Regions from separate parts of the Paenibacillus sp. FSL L8-0436 genome, predicted to be linked through region 2. Evidence: a T-box and tRNA genes for the amino acid it is inferred to sense, from the RefSeq annotation. Region 2 holds a T-box; the other holds one or more tRNA genes.
What was found. A T-box is a leader RNA that pairs with one kind of tRNA and senses whether it is charged. The one in region 2 lies ahead of pheS (phenylalanine--tRNA ligase subunit alpha), so its partner is inferred to be a tRNA-Phe.

Region 1 (3,396 bases), 1.8 Mb from region 2:
ACGCCTGCCCGGTGCTGGAAGGTTAAGGGGAGCGGTTAGGAGTAATCCGAAGCTGTGAACCGAAGCCCCAGTAAACGGCGGCCGTAACTATAACGGTCCTAAGGTAGCGAAATTCCTTGTCAGGTAAATTCTGACCCGCACGAATGGCGTAACGACTTGGGCGCTGTCTCAACGAGAGATCCGGTGAAATTTTAATACCTGTGAAGATGCAGGTTACCCGCGACAAGACGGAAAGACCCCATGGAGCTTTACTGCAGCTTGATATTGAATTTGGGTACGATCTGTACAGGATAGGTGGGAGCCGTAGAGGCAGGAGCGCAAGCTTCTGCGGAGGCGCCGTTGGGATACCACCCTGATCGTATCTAGGTTCTAACCTGGTACCCTAATCGGGTACGGGGACCGTGTCAGGCGGGCAGTTTGACTGGGGCGGTCGCCTCCTAAAGAGTAACGGAGGCGTTCAAAGGTTCCCTCAGAATGGTTGGAAATCATTCGAAGAGTGCAAAGGCATAAGGGAGCTTGACTGCGAGACCAACAAGTCGAGCAGGGACGAAAGTCGGACTTAGTGATCCGGTGGTACCGCATGGAAGGGCCATCGCTCAACGGATAAAAGCTACCCTGGGGATAACAGGCTTATCTCCCCCAAGAGTCCACATCGACGGGGAGGTTTGGCACCTCGATGTCGGCTCATCGCATCCTGGGGCTGAAGTAGGTCCCAAGGGTTGGGCTGTTCGCCCATTAAAGCGGTACGCGAGCTGGGTTCAGAACGTCGTGAGACAGTTCGGTCCCTATCTGTCGTGGGCGCAGGAAATTTGAGAGGAGCTGTCCTTAGTACGAGAGGACCGGGATGGACGTACCGCTGGTGCATCAGTTGTTCCGCCAGGAGCATGGCTGAGTAGCTACGTACGGACGGGATAAGCGCTGAAAGCATCTAAGCGTGAAGCCCCCCTCAAGATGAGATTTCCCAATTAGTAAGACCCCTTGAAGACGACGAGGTAGATAGGTTGGAGGTGGAAGTGCAGCAATGCATGGAGCTGACCAATACTAATCGGTCGAGGGCTTATCCAACAATTTAAGACGCAGATTTGTTTCGGGTTCAGTTTTCAGGAATCAAGGTTCCTGAATGAATTTACATGGCACCAACTTGTTTGGAGAGATACCCAAGTGGCTATAAGGGGACCCTCTGCTAAGGGGTTAGACTGCGTAAGCGGTGCGAGGGTTCGAATCCCTCTCTCTCCGCCATTTCAAATTCATAATATTGTTAGTGTGGCGGCGTAGCTCAGCTGGCTAGAGCGTACGGTTCATACCCGTGAGGTCGGGGGTTCGATCCCCTCTGCCGCTACCATACAACCCGGAGGCTTAGCTCAGCTGGGAGAGCATCTGCCTTACAAGCAGAGGGTCGGGGGTTCGATCCCCTCAGCCTCCACCATTTTCACAATTCAACACCGTTTCAACACTTTTACACCGTGCCGGTGTAGCTCAACTGGTAGAGCAACTGACTTGTAATCAGTAGGTTGGGGGTTCAAGTCCTCTCGCCGGCACCATTATTTTTACAAATGCGGAACCGTGGTGTAGTTGGCCTAACATGCCTGCCTGTCACGCAGGAGATCGCGGGTTCGAATCCCGTCGGTTCCGCCATTTTTTTATGTTTTATGGCTTTTTTTATGGCTCGGTAGCTCAGTCGGTAGAGCAAAGGACTGAAAATCCTTGTGTCGGGGGTTCGATTCCCTCCCGCGCCACCATATATGGAGGCTTAGCGAAGTGGCCAAACGCATCAGACTGTAAATCTGCTCACGTACGTGTTCGGTGGTTCGAATCCATCAGCCTCCACCAGTTTTATGAGCCATTAGCTCAGTTGGTAGAGCACCTGACTTTTAATCAGGGTGTCGAAGGTTCGAGTCCTTCATGGCTCATCCCAATCAGAAAGTCATCACCTCCGGGTGGTGGCTTTTTTGTGTTATTGTCATACCGCAGGAAATTGAAATTGCTGACAGCGAGTTTAAAATTTCTGTCTCCGTTTAATTATAAGTTTATAACACTGAGCAGAAATGAGGGGATTCCCGTTATATATGATGCAATTATTGTTGGAGGCGGTTTTGCCGGCCTGCAGGCAGCGATTCAATTAGGACGTTACTCTACCCACCATGTGCTTGTGATAGACGCGGGAGGGGGAAGATCTAACATTTGCCGCAATTATCATAATATATTGGGCTGGCCAGAGGGAATATCCGGTGAAGAGCTTAGGGCAAGGGGCAGGCGGCAGGCTGAAGTTGCCGGTGTGGAGTTTGCTACGGATAGGATTACTAAGGCAGAGAAGCAGAATGGTTTGTTTCAGCTGAACGGTTCCGAGAATCAGTGCTATAGTTCAAAGACATTGCTGCTTGCAACAGGTGTAATGGACCGCTTTCCTGAGCTGCCGGGGCTTGCAGCTACACTAGGGAAGACGGTATATGTATGCCCGGATTGTGATGGCTACGAAATTCAGAACCGGCAGACCCTATTGCTGGGCTCAGGTGACGTAGGGGCAAATATGGCTTTTGTTTTGCGTGAGCGTACGGGTGATTTGACTTATATCAATCATGAGTGCCAGCCGGTATCGGCAGAGAACCGCCAACGTCTTGAAGAGCAAGGGATCTTATATGTAGAGGAAGCAGTTGCTCGAATCGATGAGGAGAATGATGGAATCATTAAAGCGGTAATCCTGGAGAGCGGAAATACTTTGCTTGCGGAGCGAGGGTTCATCGCCTTTGGGAATAATGCGGTACATTCGGAACTTGCGGCAGAGCTTGGGGTGAAGCTTCATAAGAATAGGCATATCGAAGCGGATAAGCGTTCATTAATGACCAATGTGGAGCATTTATGGGTGGCTGGTGATGTCGCTGTTCATGCAGAGCAAGCTACTGTTGCAATGGGTGAGGGAGCGATAGCCGGTATTTGGATGCATAAAGAGTTAAAGAAGATATCCCCGGTAAGCTTGCCGCCGTCTAAGCAAAATCATAGCGAAATGGTAAAACAAAATAAATGATTCCTCAAATTGTCGATTGTGTCTTAGTAATCGGAGGGACCAGGCCGCATAATGTTGGGAATTATGATAAAATAGGCGAAAAGAGCAAAAGTGGTGGAGAATGGTGACGATGGATAGTGAGGCATTGCGTCAAAAATTGGAGCAGCTCACCGGAAAGAGAACCGGAATCAAACAACTCGGGAGGCAGCATTCAGCTTCTCTTTTTGGCATAGGCAAAGAAGAGTTGGATCAGCCGGTCACTCATGAAGGTCATCTTTGGGTACCATTGTATGAGAACGAGGGAAGAATAACTGCGATTTGGGTAGAGATGGATGGCCTTTCGGCTCTGGAATTGCAATTGGTCAATTATGCGGCACGGAATTTTGCTGTCGCGC
Region 2 (3,396 bases):
ATAGCGGGAACAGTATTCGTCATTCTCGATTTTTACGGAAATAGAGTCGGATGCCTGGCTCCCGGTCTCTACCAGATCCGCTGCCGGATCGGGCAGCTTCAGATCCCGGCCAAGAATCGCACTTACCTCATAGGCCGCGCCAATCATGCCTAGGCAATCGGACCGGTTCGGTGTCAGATCGAATTCAAGAATTTCATCATTCAGGCCCAGCACCTTCAGAATATCCTGGCCGATCTCGGTATTCTCAGGCAGAACAAGAATGCCTTCCTGCAGTTCTTTCGGCAGCAGCTTGTCATTGAGCCCAAGCTCCTTAGCCGAGCAGATCATGCCTTGCGACAATACGCCGCGCAGCTTAGCTTTTTTGATATCCAGACCTGGAAGCTTCGCGCCCACCAAGGCTACAGGCACCTTTTGCCCCGCTTCGACATTCTTTGCTCCGCATACGATCTGCAGATCCTCGCCCTGTCCTGCATCCACGATACACACGTTCAGCTTATCGGCGTCGGGATGTTTTTCTTTCGATTTCACATATCCGGTTACAATCCCGGAAAGCCCCTTGTTGCGGCGCTCGACACCGTCAATCTCGATGCCTGCAGTGGTGATTTTGTCCGCCAGCTCTTCAGCGGTTACTCCCTCTAACGATATATAATCAGCCAGCCATCCGGTTGATACTTTCATGTCCGCTCACTTCCTTTATTTCAGATGTATTTATCTAACAGCCGCTCACCCGTCAAAAATCTAAATGCCCTTGAACTGCTTCACGAAGCCCATATCATTGATATAGAAATAACGGATGTCGTCGATGCCGTATTTCAACATGGCAATCCGCTCCGCACCTACGCCGAAGGCGAAGCCGCTATATTCCTCAGGGTCGTATCCGCCCATTCTGAGTACATTCGGATGTACCATGCCAGCGCCGAGGATTTCCAGCCAGCCGCTCTGTTTGCACAGCCGGCAGCCGTCTCCGCCGCATTTGAAGCAGCTGACATCAACTTCAACGCTAGGCTCGGTGAATGGGAAGAAGCTCGGACGAAGACGGATCCCCGCACTCGGGCCGAACATTTCTTTCATGAACTGCTGCAATGTACCCTTCAAGTCACTCATGCGGATTCCCCGTCCAATGACCAGACCTTCGATCTGATGGAACTGGAAGGAGTGGGTGGCATCATCATCATCTCGGCGGAACACTTTGCCCGGACAGATGATTTTGACCGGGGTTTCGCCCTGCATTGCCTGCATGGTGCGGATCTGCACCGGAGAGGTCTGCGTACGCATCAGGAGATCATCCGTCAAATAGAAGGAATCCTGCATATCACGTGCCGGATGGTTCTTCGGCAGATTAAGTGCCTCGAAGTTATAGTAATCCGTCTCTACTTCAGGGCCTTCTGCTACCAGGTAGCCCATGCCGATGAAGATATCTTCAATCTCCTGCACCACCCGGGTGAGCGGATGAATTCCGCCTTGCGGCAACCCGCGGCCCGGCAGCGTAACATCGACTTTCTCTGCCTGCAGGCGGTTCAGCGTTTCCTGCTGCTGGAATGCCTCCTGCTTGGAGCCGATAATATCTTCTATCGCGCTGCGCACCAGATTCGCCACCTGGCCGATTACCGGACGCTCTTCCGCGCTAAGCCCTCCCATTCCCCGCAGAACCTCGGTTAACTCGCCTTTTTTGCCCAGATACTTCACGCGTAAGTCATTCAGAACCTGCGGATCGGTTACTTCCTGCAGCTTAGCCAATGCCTCAACCTTCAACGCTTCCAGCTTCTCTTTCATGGCGTGTACTGCCCCCTTAATCATCATATTGTCAACAAAAAAAGGCCTTTCCTCCCGGTAAGGGACGAAAAGACCGTGGTACCACCCTTGTTAGACTGCCGTACCCCTTCCCTTAAGAGCTGTATTCCCTCTTTCGGTGCGGTAAAGACATGCCTCACTTTAACAGAAATAACGGTCTGCGGCCGGTTTCCCCTACTGTCTTTCTTCAAAAAGATCTTGAAGTAAATTCAGGGAACTGCTCCGGAGTGAACTTCGGCAGCTCTGCTCTCCTAGAAACGCTCTCAATCTGCGGCGTCTCCTCCCTGTAAGCCAGGCACTGCGTACTCTTCTCCATCACTGCATTTATAATGATGTAGCTGAGAAACTGCATCTTCTTACTCAGAAGATATGTCTATTTATTATATGCACAAAATTTCATTTTGACAAGCCGACAAATTCAGAGGAATCAATCCCTAAACTCGCCGGGAACGAACCCGCTAACCTTTAATATAAGGGACGGGAGCGGCAGCTATGATATTTTAGTGCTTAGCACAGAAAGGGAGTATCGTTTGTAGAAAACTTGGGTAATAGGACTCAAGGGTTGGAGTATGAATAAGTCAGTACTATACATAATGTTTAAATCTGAAGCTAATTATATCAAGAATCCCGTCTCCTCCCCGGCTTACCGGATCGCTTGATGACCCGAAAGGTCGGCTGGCAGGGGATTTCAGGCTCGGATCAACCTCTTATATTCCATACTCGGCCCGGATGCCCTAAGCAGTACGTCCTACATACTGATGAGAAGGATCCCTAATCGTACTGGAAGCACTATGTTTCTATGACTATTTGAAAGACACTCTCTCGTTGTCCCTGCGGCCAATTACCCGCAGCTGGGATTAGTTCCGCATAGGTATCATCTACTATCAAAGAGATTTCTCAAAGTTTTATGCGGGGAGAGGATGACAGTGGCTTTATACAAAATCAAAAACACACGCAGATTAATCCTTTTATTTGCCGCTATCTCCGTTATTCTGGTGGGCATCAGCACCGCTTCTCTGCTGTATCTGAACCACACAATTAACCGGCTTTCAGATTCACTGTACAGCGATGTCTACCAAAACTCAGAGCTGATTCTGAATGCCGACCGGGATCTTCATCAGGCTGCCCTTGCGCTGCACACGGTGATGAACCGGAACATTACCCGTGAACAGCGCAGCCTGCTGTCTCAGGAGTTTCATGACAATAATGCCCAGGTGAAGCAGCGGCTGGGCATGGCCAGCTATAACATCAACGCTATGAAGCAACCGGAAAAGAGGATGACACAGAGCAATCGGCTGCTCTCCCGGCTGAGAAACGAGCTGCAGAGCTTCGAGGGTTCTTTTGAAAGCTGGAAGAGTACCGGGCAGGAATTGATCTCCCGGCGTATGGAAAGCAATTGGAACCCGGATACGTACTCAGCTACCATGATCAACACCCGGCTGAGTGAGGTCCGCAGCAGCCTGGATCAATCCGAGAACCTGATCGATAACTACGGACAGCAGATTACCCAAGAGTTCCGTGAAAGAAAAAGCACCCTGTTCGCGGCCTACTCGCTGATCTTGTTCCTGCTTATGCTCGTTATTATCTATCTCTGCCGCAGAGTAG

Region 1: it encodes a tRNA-Phe, which carries the amino acid that the T-box ahead of pheS (phenylalanine--tRNA ligase subunit alpha) is inferred to sense. The anticodon was not compared.

What each region holds. Positions count from the first base shown of each region.
Region 1 covers NZ_CP151955.1:139,132-142,527, forward strand. Annotated here, with positions in the region: rRNA gene NSS79_RS00670 (23S ribosomal RNA) at 1-1,065, shown strand, start outside; tRNA gene NSS79_RS00675 (tRNA-Ser) at 1,148-1,239, shown strand; tRNA gene NSS79_RS00680 (tRNA-Met) at 1,266-1,342, shown strand; tRNA gene NSS79_RS00685 (tRNA-Val) at 1,351-1,426, shown strand; tRNA gene NSS79_RS00690 (tRNA-Thr) at 1,466-1,541, shown strand; tRNA gene NSS79_RS00695 (tRNA-Asp) at 1,558-1,635, shown strand; tRNA gene NSS79_RS00700 (tRNA-Phe) at 1,664-1,739, shown strand; tRNA gene NSS79_RS00705 (tRNA-Tyr) at 1,745-1,830, shown strand; tRNA gene NSS79_RS00710 (tRNA-Lys) at 1,838-1,910, shown strand; gene NSS79_RS00715 (NAD(P)/FAD-dependent oxidoreductase) at 1,982-3,022, shown strand; gene NSS79_RS00720 (helix-turn-helix domain-containing protein) at 3,132-3,396, shown strand, end outside.
Region 2 covers NZ_CP151955.1:1,946,604-1,949,999, reverse strand. Annotated here, with positions in the region: gene pheT (phenylalanine--tRNA ligase subunit beta) at 1-678, opposite strand, end outside; gene pheS (phenylalanine--tRNA ligase subunit alpha) at 739-1,773, opposite strand; T-box leader at 1,831-2,119, opposite strand; gene NSS79_RS08845 (sensor domain-containing diguanylate cyclase) at 2,718-3,396, shown strand, end outside.